Regions from separate parts of the Paenibacillus sp. 22594 genome, predicted to be linked through region 3. Evidence: riboswitches for the same ligand, from Rfam matches in the RefSeq annotation. Region 3 holds a riboswitch; each other region holds the start of a gene.

Region 1 (7,981 bases), on a different contig from region 3:
AATCCATTGGCCGTGATGAGCTGGGGGTCAGCCGTAAGGTATGGACTGAATTCACGGACAGTCTCACTGCTGAAGTGCTCGAAGCGCTGCACCATAATGAAGTGGTACCGTTCCCATTGAATGCGAAATAACCGCACTTCGTTCCATTTATAATTTTTCCTCACAAGTGGAAACGGCTTCGCCGTCCTTTTAAGGATGGTATCCGTTTCAGCGAGAAATAGAAGGATAATTTATAGCATGAAACATATAAATTCTTATATTTTAACAAAAAGGCAGGAAGCCAAGCATCATGCGGCTTCCTGCCTTTCCTGCGTTTACCGGCTATTCGCGGCAGCAAATTTATCCAGCACGCCCTGATAAGCCGATTTTGGGCGCAGCCCTACCAGCTTTTCCATAGGCTGCCCCCCATTGTATACGATCACGGTAGGGAGTCCCATGACTCCCGCTTCTGCAGCCAGCTCCGGCAGCTCATCGCAATTCACTTTGAGGATCGTGATATTGCTGCCATACTCTTCATCCAGTTCCTCCAGAACCGGCAGAAGACTCCGGCAAGGCGCGCACCATGGTGCTCCGTAATCTACCAGCACAGTTCCACCTTCCTGCAGCTGTCTCCGAACGGTATCTGCGTTCCCGGCATTTATAACAGTCATTGATAACTCCTCCTTATCAGTCTAAGAATTTATTCAGGTTATTCTGATTCCTGCTGCTCCTGCTGTATGGAAGCAATCCGTTCCTCCAAATTCTGCTTGATCTGGTTCAGCTGCAGGAGCTGACGCTCAATATCCTCCAGCTTGCTGCGGTACAGCGGCATCACTTCTGCACAGAAAGCCTCTTTTTTCTTCAGTACACAATTCAGGAAACCGGCGATTTCCTCGGTCGATAAGCCCAGATTCAAATACAGTTTGATCGTCTCCACAGTCTCCACGGACAAGAGCGAATACTCTCGGTATCCATTGGCCTGGCGGAGCGGAGTGATCAAGCCCTGACGTTCATAATATCGCAGAGAACGGATGCTGACACCCGTCCGTGCGGCAAGCTCACCTATTTTCATGGTCTGTTCTCCCCGGGGTTCATGAGAAATGGTCTGTTCTTAGTATAAACCCTGACACCAGTGTCAGGGTCAAGGCTTTTTATCGCCGGGAGCAGCCAAACAACCAAAAAACCAACAGAAGTCTAACGCTCCATTGGTTTTACACAATACATCCATATGATGTTGTTAAATAAGATTAAGGACTACAGTAATCCGGCTGCCCACAGACCGCTCCTTGTAATCATCTGCCGGAACGGCTCTACGGAAAAGGAAGGAAGATGATGGCCCGGCATCAGATACACTACACGCCCCATCCCAAACTCATGACACCAGGCTGCCGCATGATGGGCCCCCTCGTGGAAATACTCGGCCAGCACCGTCGTTTCAAAATAGGGCTGCATGTCAAAATAATACGGCTCGTCCTCGATCACAAAATCAGTAATCCCCTGCATGATCGGATGGCCTGTTGCCGGAACTGTCATGTGAAGCTCGGTGTAGGCCGGATGATGGGTGAAGTGCGCACCCAGCATCACTCCCAGCTCCTGGTTACGCTGTAGTGAGATCCCGTTGTGCACCACCAGCAGTCCGCCGCCGTTAGCCACATAGGAGAGCAATGCCCCGCTCTGTTCAGGAGCTATTTTGTCGTCCGAAAATTCCGTATACGCTATCACAAGCTTGTAAGCCGATAGGCTGTCCGGACTGAGCAATGAGTAATCTTCGGTGGATTTCACGTCCAGCTTCCCGGCAAACAACTCCTCAAACACGCGGTCTACACCGGAGAACGGATGATATTTAACCTCTGTATAGCTTCCCAGCGCCAGTGCCTTCCATTCTGTCACTCTTTCATCCACGCCTTTCTCTTAGCAAGAGTTGTTCTTACCAGGGCCAGGGATTGCCGTCCAGATCAAGATAAGCCGGTTCCATGCCCATATGCGTCTTATGCTCCTGCACGATTCCCATAATTTTGCGGGCGGATTCTTCAGGGGGGATAGGGGCTTCATCATTCATGTCACCGTTCATGTAGGACTGGAGCCAGCCCGGATGAAAAACCATCACCTGGCCCCCCATGACCCGCAGATGATTGTGCAGCAGGGAGGACTGCATATTAAGCGCCGCCTTGGACATACAATAACCGTACATGTTAATCCGCTGATTGCGGCTGATGCTGCCGGCTTCGGAGGAGATGTTCACAATCAGCTTTTGCTTCCCTTGCAGCAGGAGGCCCATCAGCGAATTGCTCACCCGCAGAGAGCCAAGCGTATTCACATTATAAATGCGTGCCATCGCGGTGTCATCCATATCTACCAGCATGGTGGCATCATCCGCGCGGTCAATAATTCCAGCATTGTTGATGATCATATCCAGATGCCCTGTGCGTCCTGCAATAGTTCGTGCCGCGCGCTTTACACTGTCGCTGCTGCCGACATCCAGCGGAACCAGAATTAGCTGTTCCTTATATTTCTCATTGAGTGTTTCCAGCGCTTCCGATTCCTCCAGGTACTGCCCGGCGAAAACCTTATATTTATTCTCCAGAAGCCAGCGCACAAGGAAAAATCCGAGTCCCCGGTCGGCACCGGTAACACAAGCGACCTTTTTCATGGAACGGATCACTCCCTCTTATCAGACATCAATATACATAAATCGCCATATCCCATACACCTTAGCATGGCAATTGTCATTTTTCAACGTCCTCTGCTGGACTATTCCGCCATGCATTCCCTGCTGATTCTTCCTTTTGATTTAATTTTGAACTATGTTACAATCAGGAATATCATTGTTAACAACCGAATTGTTAGCAAAATAAACTACCAGGAGGGTGACCCCCAAATGTCCATACAACAAATCCGCAGTCTTGATGAATTGCATCAATACATTGCACAGCCCGGTAAAAAGCTGCTCTTCAAGCACAGTACCACCTGCCCGATCAGCGCTAAGGCAAATGAAGAATTCCAGGCTTATGTCCAGAGCTCTGGTACTCCCGCTGCTGTGGTTCATGTGATTGAAGACCGTCCGGTCTCCAACCAGATTGCCGAAGATTTCGGCATCAAGCATGAGTCCCCGCAAATCTTCCTGCTGGAAGATGGTGAAGTCCGGTGGAACACCTCCCACTGGAAAATCACCCGCGATGCCCTCAAGGAAGCTGTGAGCCAATGAGCCAGCCTGTAATCATTTATTCCACAGCCAACTGTAGTGACTGCAATCAGGTGAAACAGCTGATGAAGGAGCAGGACATTCCTTTTGAAGTACGGGATGTAATGACCAGCACGGTTTATCAGGAAGAGGTTGAGAAGCTGGGCTTCATGGGCGTTCCTGTTACAGTCTCCGGGGCACATGTCGTTAAAGGGTTCAATCTGCCCGAGCTGAAAGAGCTTATCGCAGCCGCGAAATAAATATACCCGAACGCTGGCAGGAGAATGCCGCGTACGGATTCATTGGTTCACTTGCACAAAAGGGTATCCGGGAGCTGTTTGCCCCTGGATGCCCTTTTGTCTTGCCTAGGAAATGGTCCGCATTCTAAGGCAGAAATAAAAACCGGCGTGCGAATGAGATAATGGGCCAATATGCAGTAAGATATATGGTTTTATCCGTTTATTTCCTTCGAATTATCCGATTTCAACGTGAAATTGGCGCAGCAACTCCCTTTTCCTTTTTTACAAAGACCTCCCCGAAGCAGTATGATTCGTTTTGAAAGTAATTCATGAAAAATTACATGAACGCTGAATTCCCGGCACACGGGAAACGGGGGAACCACCGGGCCACAAGGCCTTATTGGGGTGAATCCTAAGGAGACTGCAGAAGTGCGGTCTCACAAGGTAGGGCGACTCTCACCGTCCGAATCCGACAGCTAACCTCGTAAGCGTATAGAGAGAGATCTTAACCCGCCAAGCTTAAGCGCCAGGTTTATTTAAGCCTGTACCGAAGCCGCAGCAGAGGTTCTCCTCTGCTGCGGCTTTTTTGCATAATTATTTAAACTGATAAAGATTTCATATTATGAAAGGAACGTGAGATCATGCCAGACCCAGTATCGCTTCAGCCCGCTTCCGAAGCCCGGTTTGCGGAGTATGTTCAGAAATACAGCAGGAACGTCTGTGCACTCAGCAGCCTGCTGCTCGGGCAGGGTACCGGGGCAGAGGAGGCTACGATAAAGACCTTCGCAGCGCTCTATGAGCTTTACCTGAAAAAGAGCTTGAACCCGCAAACCTTCTCCCTTGAAGCCTACCGTGAGTGCATACAGCAATGCTCCCGGCTTGCGCAAGCCCAAAAGCCTTGCTATGCAAATGTGCTGTCCTGGGAACATCAGCTTGTACAAGCGCTCCGGTATGGTATGGTGCTCCCCCTGCCCGAAATCAGCACCATTCTCCAGAGAAGTGTGCCCGACCTTAAGGCGCAGCTCAGACAGGTGCGCGAACAAATGGCGGCGCAGGAGATCTTACTGCCGAAATCCAGTTTAACCGCCGGATGAGGAGCGGGAGCGTTCAGCTTTTAACGTCATATATTCAGGTATTCAGGCAAAAGAGCTGCGGCATCCTGCCACAGCTCTCTCTATTTGCCTAGCGCTTGCCTTTGCCTCCCTTGGCGAACCTCAAGAAAGCCATGCAGCAGCCTAATAATCCGATACCCAGCATTAATGTCTGCAACGCTCCGAGCCAGGTTGAGCCTTCCGGCCGGATCAGGCTGCTGATGATAATCAGCAGGATCGAAGCCGCTACCAGCAAAGGCGTTCGTTTTTTCTTCATGAATAGTACCACTCCTTACTTATAAGGTACACCATAAGGCGTGGTTTCGCCAGAACGGCAATGATGAAGTTCTTAATTTGCAATATATTCAAAAAAATCAAAATCAGCATAATGCTGATGCTTCACACGATCCGCACAGGTCAAGCCAACAAAAGAACCTGTAAACTCACCATACTTGCTATATTCATCCGAGAACTTGGTAGTATCAAAGTCCTGTCCTATTCTTTCATATACTTTGCCGTCAACACTCCATTCAAACCAGCTTTTGCGTCCTCTGATATTTAGGCGCAAGTAAAGCGGAACGTCATTTACGGGAATTCTGGTATCCACTAATTCGGCCTTGTCCCCATTCTCCAAATGAATAATGGATAATGCACTTTGGCCCAACGTTTCACTATAGTATTTTCTTAAATTGATGTAGTTCATATTATCATAATACAAAATCAATCCTGCACTATGCTGATGCACTTCCGGCAGAAATTCCATTTTGGTTGTCACCGTTGTATATATGGATGTCAGTTTTCTGGCTAATATGCTTGCCTTGTTAAGTGATGTTCTGGATTCCTGCCCGCGAATTCTTACATAGCCCGGACGTGATTTTACATCTGCAAAGCTTTCTGGCATTATTCTCGGCGCATAATATTGTATGCCTAATTCTCCAGCTTCAAAATCATCGAAGGCCGGAATTTCATTCACCGGATGTTCTGGCAATTTGCTCTCAGGAACAAATTCCTTAGCCAGATTCGTTCCGTCCTCCATCCTCAGCCAACCGTCTGCGGTCCACTTCATTTTCTGTATGGCTGTCTCACGTCCCAGCGTACAGCGCAGCTCCGGCACGAACGGTCTTGCACAAAGATGTACCAGATACACTTCACCGAGCTGAGTTTCCACATAGCTTCCATGTCCTGATTTTTGCAGCACCGAATCCGGATTGAAATATTTAGGCTTCAAATGATCCGGGTCATGCCTCTCGTAGAACTCACCCGGTATGGAGGTCACGATCGGATTCATCGGGTCCTTCTCATAAGGCCCACACACACTGCTGGCCCGCCCCATAGTTACGCTATGTCCATAACCGGTACCGCCTTCGGCACACATCATATAATAATAATCTCCACGCTTGGTAAGATGCGGCGCCTCGATGCACCCTCTGTCAGTGCCACCTGTCCAGATTCTCTTAGGATAACCAACTACTTCTTTCTTCTCCGGTGAGTACTCTACCAGACAGATTGCTCCCGGCTTTTCATATCCTTCTCGGGTCTCCCAGTCCAAGGATACAATCCATTTTCGTCCGTCACTGTCGTGCAGGATCGACGCATCAAAACCGGCCGAATGCAAATAAACCGGCTCACTCCACGGTCCCTTGATGTCTTTCGCCGTGATAAGGAAATTATCCACATCAAAATAACGGGCATTCATGGAGTTCATCACCCCAAATACGACATAAAACAAATCCTCTTCTGCACAGTAAGTTAGGGAAGGAGCCCATATCCCTTTGGCGGACGGCAGTTTTTTCAGATCAACCTTATTGTCGTCAGTAAGCACATGAGCGTATAGCTCCCAGTTCTTCAGATCCTTTGAATGATACACCGGAATCCCTGGAAACCATTCAAAGGATGATACGGCAAGGTAATAATCGTCCTCTTTTCTACAAATACAAGGGTCTGGATTAAATCCGGGAAGTATTGGGTTTCTTATCATTTTGTTACCTCCAATCGTACACTCAGGACTCCACTGGAAACCAGCCGAGACTTACACATTTCCCCAAATCCCAGCTATCCCAACCGATCCACCCCGGCTCATTGACCGTATCCAGCAGCAATTTATAGTTCCAGTAAAAATGACCGATGCCTTTTTTCCACGCTTCCAATTGCACTTTGGCAACCTGGCTGTACAGTTCTTTTCGGCTCGCGGCACTTAAACGGTCCTCGCCCGATTTGACTCCATTCACAGGCGACAATCCCCCTGCTGTATCGACTCCGACCCCATACGAATTGAACAAACTCCATTCCCCGCAAATCATCGGGAAGTATTCCGCCATTTCCTCGATATCCTTGAACAAGTACTCCTGAACATATTTGACATAGCCCTCTGGCGATTGTTCACAGCCGTACACCTCTGCCATCATCAGATATTGATGCGTATCGAGCACTACGTTTTTAAATTCGGTCTCTCTCATGAAGTCCTTCCACACTTTAAGCTCAAAGCCATCATGAATAACGATAACCTTGTCTTCTGGAAGATAACGGCGCATTCTCCGATAAGCCTCCACATAAAATCCGCGCAGAAAATCCAGTGAGACTGGCGCACTGCCAGCGGCCATTTCTGCATCTACCGGTTTATAACGTTTTTGAACATCCATTGCCTTCCAGGTTTTCTCTGTAATAGGCTCATTCACAATCTCTATTCCCCAAAGACTGGAATGTGTTCCATATCGCTCAGATAGCTTTTCTAATAACTGCAGTGTGAATTCTACGCTCTCAGGCTGCTGCGCCCATTTGCATACCCCGGAGATTCCTCCATTGTCAAAGCCATTCTGGCTTCCCGGAACCGTATGAAGATCAATTAATACCTTTAGCTCATATTTTTCTGCCCATCCAAAGGCTTTATCAAGCTCTTCCACACAACCAATGAAAGGAGGACAATCTCCCATAATAAAATAGGGGATGGGTATACGTACCGCATTCATTCCAAAAGAACGGATGGTTGCAAAATCCCGCTCCGTGATATATTCGTGACGATGTATTTTAATTCTGGCCTCATATACTTCTTTAGACAGTTGAGTCGGCAGGTAATACTCATCCTCCGCTGTAGTCCCTTCAAAAAGCCCAGGACTCATCCATTTTTCCAGTACTAACCAATTCCCAAGATTAACACCATTGATATACATAGGTGGTCTCCCCTCTGCTTTGCTAATTTCGTATTATGAGGTTATTTTATTTGGAAGCGCACACATCTTATATCACATATTCCGGTTTTTTATCATATATCTCAGATATTATTTTTGATACACTACTCTTGAGCGGGAGGAGGAGCTGTTTCGTATGAATACAAATGGTGTAGAAAGACACTTCTCTGATATTCTGTTTCAGAATCAGGAAGCCGGGAAGATGCATAATCCATACGATCAGGAAGTGCGGGAACTCAGCAGCATCCGTAATGGTGATCTAGAACAATTGGAAAAAAGTCTGACCGAGAGTTTCAAGGGCCATTA
Region 2 (7,981 bases), on a different contig from region 3:
GCCGCTAACGGAAGCGGCACCGACTATGCGACGAATGCCACCTTTAGCATGGGATCGGCGAATGCCACCCTCTATGCGAAGTGGACGGCCAATCCGACCTACACCGTAACGTATCACGGAAACGGCAGCACTGGCGGTACGGTTCCGGCCGACAGCAACAGCTATCAGCAGGGGCACACAGTGACGGTGCTGGGAAACAGCGGAACGCTGGTGAAGACGGGCTATACGTTCGCAGGCTGGAACACCGCCGCTAACGGAAGCGGCACCGACTACGCAGCGAATGCCACCTTCAGTATGGGATCGGCGAATGCCACACTCTATGCGAAGTGGACAGCCAATCCGACCTACACCGTAACGTATAACGGAAACGGCAACACCGGCGGTACGGTTCCGATCGACAGCAACAGCTATCAGCAGGGGAGCGCAGTGACGGTGCTAGGGAACACTGGAACGCTGGTGAAGACAGGCTATACATTCGCAGGTTGGAACACTGCCGCTAACGGAAGCGGCACCGACTATGCAGCGAATGCCACCTTCAGCATGGGTGCGGCCAATGCCACACTCTATGCGAAGTGGACAGCCAATCCGACCTTCTCCATAACGTATAACGGAAACGGCAACACCGGCGGTACGGTTCCGGCCGACAGCAACAGCTATCAGCAGGGGCACACGGTGACGGTGCTGGGGAACACTGGAACGCTGGTGAAGACAGGCTATACGTTCGCAGGATGGAACACGAAGGCGGACGGAAGCGGCACCGACTACGCGGCGAATGCCACCTTCAGCATGGGATCGGCGAATGCCACCCTCTATGCGAAGTGGACAGCCAATCCGACCTTCACCGTAACGTATAACGGAAACGGCAACACCAGCGGTACGGTTCCGGCCGACAGCAACAGCTATCAGCAGGGGAACACGGTGACGGTGCTGGGGAACACCGGAGCGCTGGTGAAGACGGGCTATACGTTCGCAGGCTGGAACACAAAGGCGGACGGAAGTGGCACCGACTACGCGGTGAATACCACCTTCAGCATGGGATCGTCGAATGCCACCCTCTATGCGAAGTGGACAGCCAATCTGACCTTCACCGTAACGTATAACGGAAACGGCAGCACTGGCGGTACGGTTCCGACCGACAGCAGCAGCTATCCGCAGGGGCACACCGTGACGGTGCTGGGGAACAGCGGAACGCTGGTGAAGACGGGCTATACGTTCGCAGGCTGGAACACGAAGGCGGACGGAAGCGGCACCGACTACGCGTCGAATGCCACCTTCAGCATGGGCACGGCGAATGCCACCCTCTATGCGAAGTGGACAGCCAATCCGACCTTCACCGTAACGTATAACGGAAACGGCAACACCGGCGGTACGGTTCCGACTGACAGCAACAGCTATCCGCAGGGGAACACGGTGACGGTGCTGGGGAACACTGGAACGCTGGTGAAGACGGGCTATACGTTCGCAGGTTGGAACACTGCCGCTAACGGTAGCGGCACCGACTACGCGGCGAATGCCACTTTCAGCATGGGATCGGCCAGTGCTACCCTCTATGCGAAGTGGACGGCCAATCCGACCTTCACCGTAACGTATAACGGAAACGGCAGCACCGGCGGTACGGTTCCGACCGACAGCAGCAGCTATCCGCAGGGGAACACGGTGACGGTGCTGGGGAACACCGGAACGCTTGTGAAGACGGGCTATACGTTCGCAGGCTGGAACACGAAGGCGGACGGAAGTGGTACGGATTACAAGGTTAGCGGCAGTTTCGCAATGGGTGCGGCCAACGTTACCCTCTATGCGAAGTGGACGTCATCAAATGCGCAGTTGTCCAGCTTGTCAGTGGATCAGGGGACATTGACACCAGCATTTGCAGCAGCAACTCTGAAATATAACGTGAATGATGTAGCTAATTCCGTTTCAAGCTTCAATCTTTCTTTTACCACAGCGCATTCCCATGCGACGTTTACCGTTTCGGGAGCCGTTTACAGTTCCGTAACCGGCAATATGTATACGTATAGAGCCAACAACTTACAGGTGGGCGCGAACCTGATTCAGATTAGCGTAATGGCCCCAGACGGGACTGGCAATACTTATATGGTAACTGTGAATCGGGAAGATGTATCCAGGCAACCATCACAGGGTGGTCCGCCGGCGGATAGTATAACGCCAACAGTGACACCTGGACCTACGAAACCAGCGGTTGATGTATTCAATAGCGGCATTATTAATGTAATAAACTTAGTTAATGCTTTCGAGTCCAAGGTAGAGGAAGCTAAGAAATCTAATGTTAAGGTTGAACTTGCTGATACGAAAGGGCACTGGGCCGAAAAAACTATCGATACTTTCGTAAAGCTCCATGTGATTGAAGGTTACAACGATGGTACGTTCAAGCCAGATGGTGAGATCACGCGCGCTGAATTTGCAGTGATTCTGAGTCGGGTATTCGATATCAAAAGCGGCAACAATACTGGTGTTGCATTTAAGGACGTTGGCAATCACTGGGCGAAAGGCGCAATCGAGAAGCTTGCAGAGGCAGGGGTTATCAGCGGCTACGAGGATGTTACGTTCAAGCCAGATAAAACAATCACCCGCGAGGAAATGGTTGTCCTTTTGTCCCGCATCTTAAACCTTAACAACGTATCGAAGGACACCACCAAAGGCAATTTCAATGACCTGAGGGGTTCCTATGCAGCAAACGAGATCAAAGCTGAAGCACAAGCTGGTATCATAAACGGCAAAGCAGATGGGAAATTTGATGCTAAGAGCAACGCCACACGCGCAGAAGCTCTACAGATCATCCTGAATGCGCTGAAGCTCAACCCGCAATTGAAGACGCTGTTGGATTCACTTAACTAATGCCGGTTCTCTGAGAAAAAGGGACAAGTGTAATTTGGGGCTGTTGATAAAAGGGGCTGTCCCAAAAGTGGTTTTTCTTGGCGGAAGGCAGTTCTCTTCATTCTTAAAACCACAAAAAGTGAGCAGAGCAGCGATTCTCCTGTTATTGAGGGATCGCTGCTCTGTTTTTTTTGGTCATGGGTGGCTTGCTTTAACAGATTATGGGCAAGCCTGTCTCTGGTATCGTTGTCGTTCCCCGCTTAAACAGCGGAGAGGACGGACTGATTGTGGAAAAGTGGCAGCGGTCGCCTTTGTTTCCGGATTTTTTGACCCGGCTACTGCCGACACCGTAAGCACCTAAGGTTTATAGTGCGTGCGGCCTTGGCTTTGGACGATTGGGACAGCTTGCGAGAAATGGAGCAAACGCGAGCAAATCATCGGCCGCTTAAGGGCGAAACCAAAGAATGCGCCTTCATTCGCGGAGGGAAGGCGTTTTTGGCTTCTTTTGTCATCCGGGGCGTTTTACAATAAATGGCCACAGGCGTAAGATTCAAATCAACAACCGAATGTAAATTAACTGTTCTCATATGGCTGAATTCCGTAATTGGGAACGGGGGAACCAATGATATATGGGGTGAATCCTTGCCGCGTGCTGAATAGGCGCTATGGCAGGGTAGGGCAATCTCGCTGCCCGAATCCGTCAGCTAACCCCGTAAGCCTCGAAGAGAGAGGATGAGCGCCATGATCGATTAACCGACCACGGAGAGCCCTGCCGCTTCTGTGGTCTTTTTGCTGCGTGTGCAGGAAGGAAAAGCAGTCTGTACAAGGGACTAAAAATCTCATAACAACGATAATTAGATAGGTTAAGCGTTGTTTTAAATGCCCTATTTAAAATGCCCTATTTAAAATGCTTCAAAGGGGGGATTCTTATCGTTACTGTATTTATTGTGTGCTTCTGGGTTGGACTAATACTCCTCCTCAGCGGCGGATTTCATGGGCATGGCCTGGCGGGTCATCTGCATGCGGGCGGCGGCGATGCTGGTGGTCCGGGCTTTGTGCCCATACTCCCTCTGATGGTGTTTGTCACAGTCTGGGGCGGTACAGGTTACGTGCTTTCCCGGTTCAGCGAAATGAGGATGCTCGCAGTGGTGCTGATTTGTACCGTGCTCGCTCTACTTCTGGGATGTGTGATGTATGCGGTGCTGGCCCGGGTGATGACCCGGTATGACAGCAGCATGAATGAAAGGGATTATGAGCAGGTAGGGCAGCTCGGGTACATCAGTATACCTGCAGCAGATGGAGCGGTCGGGGAAATGAAATATGTACTGCACGGAACCATGCGCTCCATTGGAGTAAGAGCAGAATCCGGCCAACTGCTCTCCAAAGGCGACAGGGTGATTATTTTGAAGGTGGATAAAGGAATGGCGGTAGTCACCCTCTTCGAGAGGGAAATCGGACAATTATAAATCACGGGGGAGAGTCGAACATAATGGTTATTCTTTATTTAATCTCGGCAATTGTTGTTGTTATCCTGCTGGCTTTGTTCAGTATCGTGAACGCTTATAAAAAGGTTCCGCCCAATCAGGCGATGATCGTCTACGGCCTTGGCGGAAAAAGAGTGGTCCAGGGCGGCGGGACATTCGTCATCCCCGGCTTCCAGAACAATAAGACCATCTCCATGATGCTGATGAGCTTCGACGTCATCCCGGCGCAGGCGATGTTCTCTAAGCAAGGCATCAAGCTCAACCTGGAGGCGGTGGCTCAGATTAAGATAAAAAGCGATCCTACTGCTATTCTGACTGCCAGTGAGCAGTTTATCGACCGGCCGGAAGAAGACCGCGAGACGATTATCCTGCATTCGGTGGAAGGCCATTTGCGCGGCTTAATCGGACAATTAACGGTGGAATCCATTCTAAAGACTCCTGACGAAATCAACAGCAAGATGCGGGAGACCTGCTCGGAAGACCTCGACAAGATGGGGCTTGAGGTAGTCAGCTTCACCATTAAGAAAATTACGGACGACAAAGGGTATATCGACAATATGGGGGTTCCGGAAATTGAGCGCATCCGCCGGGATGCCAGCATCGCCAAGGCGGAAGCGGAACGCGACATTCAGATCAAGCAAGCCGAGGCGGAGAAAGAATCCTCCATTGCCAAAGCTAATGCGCATCAAGCCACCATTGAAGCGGGAACTGCCGCCCGCGCCAAGGAATCTCAGTTCGAGAAGGAATTGAATATTAAGCAGGCGGACTTTAAGCTGGAGACCGAAGTGAAGAAAGCGCAGGCGGATCTTGCGTACGAATTGCAGCAGAACAAAATCAAACAGTCGCTGGTTACCGAGCAGGTCAAGATCACGCAGATGGAAGCGGAGGCAAACCGGACCGTCCGGGAAATCGAAGTTGAGCTGAGACAGAAGGAGCTGGAGGCAACGGTGATCAAGCCTGCTGAGGCGGAGAACCAGGCTACGATTATGAGAGCGGAAGCCGCCAAGCAGCGGCAGATTCTTGAGGCGGAAGCAGAGGCGGCCACCATGACCAAACGGGGGCTGGCAACAGCGGAAGCAGAGCTGGCGAAGGGGAGAGCTAACGCAGAAATTGTTCAATTGGCCGGAGCGGCGGAAGCAGGGGCGCTGGAGAAGAAAGCCGAAGCGTACAAACAGTTCACGCAAGCCGCGCTTACAGTAGAATTCCTGAAAGTGCTGCCGGAGCTGGCTGAAAAAATCGCTTCCCCGCTCGCCAAGGTTGATAAGATTACAGTGATTTCACAGGATGGAGCTTCATCCGGGGTGAATAAAATCACAGGTGATATCGCTAAAATCATGGCCCAGGTTCCTGAACTGACTCAGTCGCTTACCGGCATGAATTTTACAGAGGCGCTCAGCGGGCTGCTTGGCCGGAATAAAGAGCAGTAATTCTATAGCGTTATACCATACTATAATACTTCCTACTCGTAAAACAGCGGGGGTGTCCCACTTAGGGGACATCCCTTATTTTGCTGCTCCCGAGAGCGTTACCACTCCACAATGTACTATCTCTTCTATGACAGTTATACTAAAACTACTATGTGATTTAGGATGAATAATTGGTGAATAAAGGGAGGATACATGATGATTAGAGCCACACAAGACAATGAATATGTTGAATTGACGAGTCCCACTCAGCTCCCCAAAGCTTCAGGGTTTCTATGGAACGAGAAGATGATGATTCACGTCAATTGCCGCGGGTATGCGGTCGCGCAGTTTATGCAGCCTGAGCCTGCCAAGTATTCCTATGCGCCGAATTTGGAAGCGAAGACCTTCATGCAGCCGGAGCAGCCCTACTATGCCCATCATCCCGGCCGGTTTCTCTATGTGAAGGATGAAGAGACGGGTGAGATTTTCTCGGCACCGTATGAGCCGGTTCGTGTTCTGCCGGACCACTACACATTTGCTGTAGGGAAGCACAATATTGTCTGGAAGCTTGAGCATCTCGGCATTGCTGTGGAAATGACGCTCAGCCTGCCCAAAGACGAGGCCATGGAGCTATGGCGGGTGAAGGTGAAGAATCTCTCGGACCGGAAGCGGAAGCTCAGCATCTATCCTTATTTTACGGTGGGCTACATGTCGTGGATGAATCAGTCGGCGGAGTATCATGAAGAGTTGCAGGGGATGGTCTGTTCTGCGATTACCCCATATCAGAAATATCAGGACTATGCGAAGATCAAGCAGCTGAAGGACAAAACCTTCCTCCTTGCTGATCAGCCGCCGCGCGCCTGGGAAGCCAGCCAGGAAGCTTTTGAAGGTGAAGGTGGGATTGGCATGCCATCGGCCGTTCAGCAGGAGGAGCTCTCCAAAGGGGATGCCCGCTATGAGATGCCGCTGTGTGTCCTGCAATACAGTCTGGAGCTTGCGCCTGGTGAAGACAAGCTCTACCGCTTTATTTTTGGTCCGGCCAAAACGGAAGAAGAGATCGCGCAGATCCGCCAGCAGTATTTCCTGAATGCGGCTTCCGGCGGTGAGGATGGCTTTGCTGCGGCGGAGCGGGAATATGCGGGATATATACAGGAGGGCAAAGGCTGCATCGAGATTAAGACGCCTGATCCTGAACTGGACAACTTTGTGAATCACTGGCTGCCCCGGCAAATGTATTATCATGGCCAGACCAACCGCCTGACGACAGACCCGCAGACCCGAAACTATCTCCAGGACAATATGGGAATGAGCTATATCAAGCCACAGATGGCAAGAAATGCGTTTCTCACGGCGTTAAGCCAGCAAAATGCAAGCGGTGCCATGCCGGACGGAATCATTCTGCATGAAGCGGCTGAGCTGAAGTACATCAATCAGGTTCCACATATGGATCACTGTGTCTGGCTGCCCATTTGTCTGAGCACCTATCTGGATGAAACGAATGATTACACCATTCTAGAGGAAGAGGTTGCTTTTGCGGGCGGGGAAGAGACGGCTACCGTATATGAACATATCAACCGGGCGATGTTCTGGCTGATGGAGGCAACGGATGAGCGCGGTTTGAACTATATCGACCAGGGCGACTGGTGTGATCCGATGAACATGGTGGGCTACAAAGGCAAAGGCGTCTCCGGCTGGCTGACCATGGCTTCTGCTTATGCCTTCATGATCTGGGCGGACATCTGCGCTACAAGCGGACGGCCGGAGATGAGCAGGAAACTCGCTGCGGCGGCGGATGAGGCAAATGTGGTCATTAATCAATATCTATGGGACGGCAACTGGTATGCCCGGGGAATCACCGATGATAATGTGGTATTCGGCATCAGTAAGGATACGGAGGGGCGGATTTTCATTAACCCTCAAGGCTGGGCTCTGCTGTGCGGGGCTGCGGATGCCTCGAAGCAGGAGAAGCTGATGCGTGCGGTCAAGGAGCAGCTGGAAACCCCTTATGGTCTGGAAAAGCTCGCGCCATCCTACACTGCCATGCGTGAGGATGTGGGCAGAGTCACGCAGAAGCATCCGGGAACCGCCGAGAACGGGGCGGTGTATAACCATGCAGCAGCCTTTTATATCTATGCGCTTTACGCTGTGGGTGAACCGGATGATGCCTACCGCCTGCTGCGTAAAATGATCCCCGGACCAGACCCTGAGGATCTGGTCAGACGCGGCCAATTGCCTGTGTTCATCCCCAACTATTAT
Region 3 (7,981 bases):
GATGAGGTGCGGATAGATGGTAAACTGCTTGAAACGGGCAGTAAGGTCGTCTACATTGCACTGAATAAGCCGGTGGGTATTACTTCGACTACAGAAGCGCATATTCAAGGAAATATTGTCGACTTTATCGGACATCATGAGCGTATATTCCCCATCGGCCGGCTTGATAAAGATTCTGAGGGATTAATCCTGCTGACCAATGATGGAGATATCGTTAACAAAATATTACGCGCCGAAGGTAAACATGAGAAGGAATATATCGTGACTGTGGATCGTCCCCTTACCCCATCCTTCATTACTGGGATGTCGAGCGGAGTCAAGATACTGGGCAGCCGTACGCTTCCCTGCGAAGTAACGCGAATCAGTGAGCGGGTCTTCCGGATTATTCTTACGGAAGGCAAGAACCGGCAAATCCGCAGAATGTGTTCTGCTTTTGGGTATGAGGTGCGGCGGCTGCAGCGCATTCGTGTGATGAACATCCGCTTGGGTACCCTGCAAACCGGAGAATGGCGTGAGCTGTCGGCCCAGGAGAAGCAAGAACTGGGTACCATGCTGAACTATAAGCTGCAGTAACCAGCGGTTATTGGACATATAATAAAACAAGAGCTGTTCTGAAAGGTCTGGATAAGACCTTCAGAACAGCTCTTGTTGAATATATATAATCTTATTTTCCGGTAGCAGGATCTATAGTCTGCGTGGCATCCTGATACTTCCGAAGGATGGAGACCTCCACGCGGCGGTTCTTCGCCCGTCCGGCAGCCGTTGAGTTGTCAGCGATCGGGTGATACTCCCCATATCCGATGGGACTGAACTTAACCGGATCGAGATAGGGATTTAGCAGCAGAATTTTCATGAATTGCAGCGCACGGGCTACACTGAGATCCCAGTTGGAAGAATACTCACTGTTGGAGATTGGGATATTATCCGTATGGCCCTCTACCAGTACTTCATAATCCGGAAATTGCTGCAGCATCGTGGAGATGGACTTCGCCAGCTGACGGGAATCATCCTTTACCACGGCCTGTCCGGAAGAGAACAAGGCGTTGTCGCTGATAGTGATCGTCAGCTGTGATTGATTCAACTTGGTGCTGAGCAAATCGGTCATGCCGTTATTCTTGATATACTGATCGAATTGCTTCTTTAGCTTCTCAAGCTCCTCTTGCTCTTTTTGTTTCAATTTGGCAATGTCCGCCTTACCGGTATTCGGGGCAATGACATTGTTCATTTTTTCGTCTTTACCTTGATCCATTTGAGTATTTGTAGGAGCGTCGGACTTATAATCCAGAACTCCCGACCCGCCGTCAAATTCAGATTTGAAGGCCTGGGCCATCTCTTCAAATTTCTGGGCATCCGTAGCGCTCATGGCGTACATAGCGAGGAACAGGGCAACCAGAAGGGTCATCAGATCGGAATATGGCAGTAGCCAGGATTCATCGGCATGCTCTTCGTGCTCCTCATGCCTAGTCTTTTTGCTCACTCGAAGCACCCTCCTTGTTAGCTAATTTCTCGCGTTCAGAAGGCGTAAGGAAGACAGAAAGCTTCTGATTGATGGCGATGGTTGACACCCCGGACTGGATAGATAAAAGTCCTTCTACCATCATAAGCCTGATCTCAATTTCGCCTTTAGAGAGCCGCTTCAGCTTGGTCGCAATCGGATGCCAAAGTACATAACCTGTAAAGATACCGACGATGGTGGCAATGAAGGCACCCCCGATGGCGTGAGCCAGTTTTTCCACTGCACTCATATCTGAAAGTGCGGCAATCAGTCCGATAACAGCCCCGAGCACGCCCAGCGTTGGTGCGTACATACCGGCTTGTGAGAAAATTAATGCTCCGGCTTTATGCCGATCCTCTGTAGCGTGGATATCTTCCATTAATACATCACGGACAAATTCCTGATCATTGCCGTCGATAATCATCCGCATGCCGTTTCGAAGGAAGTTGTCTTCAATTTCATCGACCTTGGATTCCAGGGCGAGCAAGCCTTCACGGCGGGTAATGGAGGCCCATTCCATAAACATGGTAATCAGTTCGGATTTGCTGACCATTTTCTTTTTTACAAATATTAACTTGAACAATGACGGGATTTTTTTCATTTCCGAGAGCGGGAAAGCTATAAATAAAGATGCGGCTGTACCCAATAAAATAATTACGTAAGCAGCGGGTGCTCCCAAGGCTGTTAACGGTGCGCCTTTAAGAAACATCCCCCATACTATTGTAACCAAACCAAAAATCAAACCGATTATTGTTGAAATTTCCATTTATGCACCTCGTCCATGAGAATTAAGATATGATCCGACTATACCGCGTGTATCTTCCATGAACAGCGGTGGGACACTCTGCGTCTGACCAATAACGTATATTCTTATTTATCGACAGCATTCCCTTTTTTGTGAAGTCATTTTTTCGGCTATAATGAGTAAGGCAGGTTATTATTCATCTATGGAGAAAACGGAGTGATTGACGTGGGTGTGAAGCATGGCAGAGATTACAGTGATATTTTGAGTGAACTGACAGAAGCGGTAGGAAGAATTTCTGACGGGTATGTATTTTTTGAGATGGAACCTGATGAGTGGCGGGAGCTGCCGCAGGAATCGAAGATGGAGGTCTGGGAAGCGCTCGCTGAGGATTTGTTCTACGCCTTAGGTAATGAACCGGTTATTGAGGTTGGCAGTGGCGTTGTAATCTACGATAAGGAAACACACCGGATAAATATTTTGCTGGGCGAAGAGGATCTGGCTTCAGTCCTCCTGGTCTAATAAAAGTCCTTCCCCAAGGCGGCCGGTTTGCCCGCACCCTGTGCCGCGTGGTAAAATTGATGAAGCCGAGTACTATTTGCCAGGGTTTGAGAATACAATAAACCGAAAAATAGCCTTCATCCTGGCGCATCCCTTGGACTTTTAAAGCTGAGGGATGTTTTGTTTAAGGCATCAGGTATCATTGCATTGAGAAGGCATTAAGCTGTTAATTTAGTAAGGGAGGAAGAACATTGCAATTTACGGAGGAAGAGCTGCGGGAGCAGGTGAGCAAGCTGGAAGGATGGAAGCTGGAACCGAGTACCCTGGTGCGCAAATACATGTTCAGCGAATATATGAAGGGCATTGCTTTTGTGGATGAGGTTGCAGCGATATCGGAAGCATTCGAGCATCATCCGCATATTACGGTCGATTACAAAACCGTTGTCCTGCGTCTGTCTGCCATCGGTGAGGATGGCCTTACAGCGCTCGATATCCGGCAGGCCCATGAATTTAATGAGGCTTTTGAGAAGAACCGTTAAGACTCTTACCCATTTAGGCCAATTTAGATTGGGAATTCATAACCCTTATATAAAAATGCCCGGTACAGGATCAATATGATCTGTACACGGGCATTTTGTGTTCCATATGATGAGATAAGAAGTATGGTTATTTCTTCTCCGCAAGCCACATCGCTACATTCGCGATCTCTTCAGGCGCCAGCTTATCCTTGAAAGAAGGCATCTGTCCGCGGCCTTTGGTGACAATGGTGAAAATCTCTTCTGCGTCATGCTTGCCGCCTTCCTGCTGGAGGCTAGGGCCTACACCGCCCTGAAGCTGGTCACCATGGCAGGTGATGCAATTAGCCTTCTTTACTGTGGCCTCGGCGCTTGCCGCATCCATCTGCACTTCCGGCATCGTTGGTTTGTTCTCCTCGGCGACTTCGGCTTTGCCGGGCAAGGTGAACATTAAGATTACCGCAAAGGCACAGGCGGCAAAAAACAAACCGCTCATGATCCATTTCTGCATCTGCATCCGTCCCCTCCATGTAAGCTGCTTCCTACATTATACAAGAAGGTAAAGCGTTATCATAGCGTTTATGACAAAAAAATGAATGGTTTGTGCTATTTGTCATAGACCATGCAATAAAATGGCTTGTCGCCCGTCGGAGTCCGGCGTTCATAAGTATCCGTAATCGTAAAACCACTTTTTTGATAAGCACGAATGGCTCTCTGGTTCCAAGTAAGCACCTCCAGATCTATCTCGCGCTCCGGATATCGTGCCAGGGCTGCCTTGACGATGGCGTTCATGAACAGATGACCCATGCCTTGCCCGCATAGATCAGGCCGCATACCAATTCCTAGCCGAACTACACCTTCCATAGGGAATAGCTGTGCGAAGCCACAGAGAATCCCTTGACTGTTCACCACCGAGACGTATTGCTCACTCCGCAGCCGGGGATCGCCGAACTCAACGTCCAAAGCCTGCATTTGCTCCCAGGACATCCAGCCATAAATGTTGTACGGAGGTTTGTAGATCCATTCACAAATTTCTGCAGCGTGATTAACTTCCATGGGGACAACGTAAAAAGTTACCGGAGAACTAATCATCCGCCATCCGCCTCCCTTCAGAACGAAACGTTATATCATAATTATATACAAAACATTTCCATTTCGGCGCATAAACAATATATTTTAAAAAATTCCAAAAATCGCGGTTTTTTATGTTTTGCAAATAGTGAGTAGGGTAAGTAACTTTTGTAGCAAGTGTAAACGGCTTCGCCGTCCTTTTAAGGACGGTTTCCGTTTCAGCGAGAAATATAAGGATAATTTATTGCGTGAAACATATAAATTCTTATCTTTGGACAAAAAAACAAGCCCCCTCCAGGATTTCGGCAAAAATCCTGGATAAGAGCCTGTTCGGTTACAAAATTACTGATTATTGCACGTCGTCATTATCTTGGGAATCGGAAGCTACCGTTTGATAAGCATCTGTGCTCATGATTCGTTTGGCGCCAACGTAGCGGTTGACGTAGTAGCTGTCATTCAGCGAGCTGATGGTTACACCACGCTTGGAAGAAGCGTGTGCGAACTTACCTTCTCCGACATAAATCCCGACATGGGATACCCCTTTGCCGCTTGTATTGAAGAATACGAGATCTCCCGGTCTAATGTTATCGCGGGATACGGCAGTACCCATTTGGTACTGGGAACCAGACTGGTGAGGAAGGTTGATTCCCATCTTATCAAACACATACATGGTAAATCCGGAGCAATCAAAACCGTTAGTGGAAATTCCGCCTGATACGTACTTAGTTCCGATGGATTTGTCGATAACCTGATCCATTTTAGAGTCTGCGAAAGCGCTTCCTGCTCCGATGGTAAGAATGATCGAAAAGCTGAGTAGTGCTGCTGCTAGCTTCTTCTTCAAAAGTAAATACCCCTTCCAAATGCCTACGAGGTTAGCTTAAGGGTTCGGTTGAAGGTCCCCTATGACCCCTCTGTAAATAGGAGGTCAATTCACCCAAAATCGGTTCCCCCGTTTCCCTAATGATTAAGGAACTCGGCACGACGATTGATTAGATTTAGCTTACGGATTAAAACAATGACAAAACCTTTGTAAATCAGGTTTGAATAATTACAAAAATGTTACTATCAACTCACTGCGATAATTGTAACAAAGACAGAAGCACTTGGCAATCACTTAAAGCATATTAATACATATTTTTTGAGCCTTTTAAGAGGAAAAGGCTTGATTTACGCTGATTCTTTACGCTATAAGTTAGCTGCATGGAAGATCCGCCTGGAATATTTATCAAAAAGGTGTTTCAAAGCTCTAAAAAGCGTGTAAAAGGGAGAATAAGGAAAAGGGAAAACCCGGAAAATGATTACGGCAATAATCAGCTCCGGGCTTGTATAAGTTACATTTAGTTGTTAGAGGTGTAATGGTGAGGGGATAAAGCTTCAATTAATCGTAGGCAACAGTTTTGTAAGCTGTAGTGCTCATCACTCGTTTAGCGCCAACGTAGCGGTTGGCCCAGTAGGCTTGACTCAGCGAAGTTACAGTTACGCCGCGTGAGCTGGAAGATTGTGCGAATTTACCGCCTCCGACATAAATGCCGACATGGGAAACTCCCGAACCAAAAGTATTGAAGAATACCAGGTCACCTGAACGCAAGTTGTTCCGTGATACGGAAGTACCAACGCTGAATTGAGCCTTGGATGTGCGTGGCAGGGTAAGTCCGATACTTTTAAAAACATACGAGGTAAAGCCGGAGCAATCGAAACCGTTTGTGCTAGTGCCCCCGAACTTATAGGTGGTTCCGATGGTTTTTGCGATAACGGTGTCCATCTTGGAATCGGCGAAAGCGCTGCCAGCTCCGATTGTGAATACCATCACTAGTCCAAGTGCTGCTGCGGTACATTTCTTCTTAAAATTCTGACTTCTCAAAAGATGTACTCCTTCCAAGGCCTGCGAGGTTAGCTTAAGGATTCGGTAGAAGGTTCCCCTATGACCCCTCTAAAGCGAGATCAATTCACCCAAAATATGGTTCCCCCGCTTCCCGGTGCAGGGAATTTGGCGTTTTATGCACCAGAAGAGCGACGTGCCGACAATTTGTAAATGCTCTGGAATGTTAACGTGTTTGAATGTGCTGCATTTTAAAGATTACAAATTTGTTACTAGTAGTACAGGCATCATTGTACCAGAGGATTTACAGTTTTGCAAATACTCTTATTCACTTTGTAATCCAAAAAAGAGTCCCGCCCCCTCAAGGAGCAGTGACTCTTTTATTATGCCGGTTGAGCGGCTTAATTATTGTGGGAATGATTTACTGGACCAAAGGTGGTATTGAGCGGCGATTCCCCACATTTTGAAGAGTGTAGTGGGAAGTGGAGAGAACTGCCGTAGCAGAAGTGCTGGCATCCCCGGCCATAAGATTGATGCCGCTCCGCAAGCAAGCATCATTACCAGACCCCCTGCTCCCATCACAAGGGATAATCCCACAGAAGGAAGGATCACCTTCAGGCACACCAAGAGAGAAGAGAGAGTACCTGTGCCACCCGTATAACCGAACTGCATGTACAGCAGTACTTTTCGGATGAAGAACAGATATAGCAGCCAAGCCAGAATGTAGGGTGCCAGTTTCAGCAATAGCTTATAATCCAGAATTCCGCTTAACAGCAGTCTGTACATTTTGGGAAGAAGCCAATACAGGGGCAGAGCTGTAAGCACCCATTCTGCAAGACTGAACAACATTACCGGAAGCCCATACAGCCGCATACCCGGAAAAAAGAACATCCCGCGCTCCCCCTTACGCTCCTGATGGAGCTCATGGAGCAGTCCTGCGCGGATGAATGGGGAGAGCAGCAGCCTTAATGCGCTTAGCGCCAGCAGCATCCAGAGCCAGTGCTGAACACCGGAATCGGTGCCCAGTGCGAGCTGGCCCTCCACATAATACAGCAGTCTGCCTATCCCGCTACCGCCCGCATCCTGATCAGGATAACGCAGCAGTACCGGGACTACGGCGCTTTTAACGAACTTGTACATGAAATAACCCCAGAATAGCCGGTAGATAAACAATAGAATCAGTATATAAAATTGCTCTTTCATGCTGTGCCAGCCCCGGGATATCGATCTTTTCACATTCCTTCACCTCACCAGACAAGAGTTCCGAGCAGATTTTCAATCAGGTTGGTTATGCTAAGCGTCCATCGTGAGAGCGTGTCCTGCTCCAGTTCCGCGAGTCTGAAATTATTCAAATGCTTACTCTCCAGCAGGATGGAATGCTCGGGATCAATCTCTGCCGATATCAGCGGCGCTTTGTAGGACAGCTGAAACGTAGTTTGCTTGTCTTTTCCATTCCAATACCGCTGAACGGTATATCCATCCGAAAATGTAAACTTTACTGGCACATCCCCGTACTGGCTGCCTTTGTTGCTCACGGCGACTGATGAATCATAACGAAGGCCATCTGTGTCTCTCCCCTTTTTGTGAAGAGTGTTGACAATGTTATCTATGGAAAAATCAGGAGCGCCGCCACTATAAACATATTGAACGAAATACGTCTGCCACGATTTTTTGGTCACTTTTTCTACGGTCTTTTGAAAATCAGCTGTGGAAGGGTGCTGGAAACGGTATTTGCGGGCATAGGTGGCCATGATGGCATCCATCGTTTTGGTTCCCACTTGCTGCTCAATGTCTTTGAGAACCAGTTTGCCCCGGATGTATACGTTGCGTGTATAGGC

Evidence for each region. A riboswitch is a leader RNA that binds a small molecule or an ion and turns the genes downstream of it on or off. The one in region 3 is predicted to bind cyclic di-AMP.
Region 1: linked by a shared signal. The riboswitch ahead of ACTJKB_RS24580 (hypothetical protein) and the one ahead of ACTJKB_RS29875 (C40 family peptidase) in region 3 are both predicted to bind cyclic di-AMP.
Region 2: linked by a shared signal. The riboswitch ahead of ACTJKB_RS25865 (hypothetical protein) and the one ahead of ACTJKB_RS29875 (C40 family peptidase) in region 3 are both predicted to bind cyclic di-AMP.

The regions. Positions count from the first base shown of each region.
Region 1 covers NZ_JBQENA010000009.1:112,195-120,175, forward strand. The annotation lists gene ACTJKB_RS24545 (CHAD domain-containing protein) at 1-131, shown strand, start outside; gene ACTJKB_RS24550 (thioredoxin family protein) at 315-650, opposite strand; gene ACTJKB_RS24555 (MerR family transcriptional regulator) at 689-1,051, opposite strand; gene ACTJKB_RS24560 (ThuA domain-containing protein) at 1,234-1,881, opposite strand; gene ACTJKB_RS24565 (SDR family NAD(P)-dependent oxidoreductase) at 1,907-2,629, opposite strand; gene ytxJ (bacillithiol system redox-active protein YtxJ) at 2,858-3,184, shown strand; gene ACTJKB_RS24575 (glutaredoxin family protein) at 3,181-3,420, shown strand; cyclic di-AMP (ydaO/yuaA leader) riboswitch at 3,736-3,906, shown strand; gene ACTJKB_RS24580 (hypothetical protein) at 4,041-4,493, shown strand; gene ACTJKB_RS24585 (hypothetical protein) at 4,582-4,767, opposite strand; gene ACTJKB_RS24590 (glycoside hydrolase family 43 protein) at 4,840-6,468, opposite strand; gene ACTJKB_RS24595 (glycoside hydrolase family 5 protein) at 6,491-7,657, opposite strand; gene ACTJKB_RS24600 (helix-turn-helix domain-containing protein) at 7,812-7,981, shown strand, end outside.
Region 2 covers NZ_JBQENA010000010.1:164,370-172,350, forward strand. The annotation lists gene ACTJKB_RS25855 (InlB B-repeat-containing protein) at 1-2,856, shown strand, start outside; gene ACTJKB_RS25860 (hypothetical protein) at 3,057-3,188, shown strand; cyclic di-AMP (ydaO/yuaA leader) riboswitch at 3,415-3,569, shown strand; gene ACTJKB_RS25865 (hypothetical protein) at 3,729-4,301, shown strand; gene ACTJKB_RS25870 (flotillin family protein) at 4,325-5,746, shown strand; gene ACTJKB_RS25875 (GH36-type glycosyl hydrolase domain-containing protein) at 5,942-7,981, shown strand, end outside.
Region 3 covers NZ_JBQENA010000018.1:12,390-20,370, forward strand. The annotation lists gene rluF (23S rRNA pseudouridine(2604) synthase RluF) at 1-573, shown strand, start outside; gene motB (flagellar motor protein MotB) at 665-1,477, opposite strand; gene motA (flagellar motor stator protein MotA) at 1,461-2,261, opposite strand; gene ACTJKB_RS29855 (hypothetical protein) at 2,466-2,759, shown strand; gene ACTJKB_RS29860 (4a-hydroxytetrahydrobiopterin dehydratase) at 2,990-3,277, shown strand; gene ACTJKB_RS29865 (c-type cytochrome) at 3,405-3,764, opposite strand; gene ACTJKB_RS29870 (GNAT family N-acetyltransferase) at 3,860-4,345, opposite strand; gene ACTJKB_RS29875 (C40 family peptidase) at 4,674-5,165, opposite strand; cyclic di-AMP (ydaO/yuaA leader) riboswitch at 5,171-5,313, opposite strand; gene ACTJKB_RS29880 (C40 family peptidase) at 5,703-6,131, opposite strand; cyclic di-AMP (ydaO/yuaA leader) riboswitch at 6,189-6,327, opposite strand; gene ACTJKB_RS29885 (hypothetical protein) at 6,549-7,346, opposite strand; gene ACTJKB_RS29890 (M1 family metallopeptidase) at 7,391-7,981, opposite strand, start outside.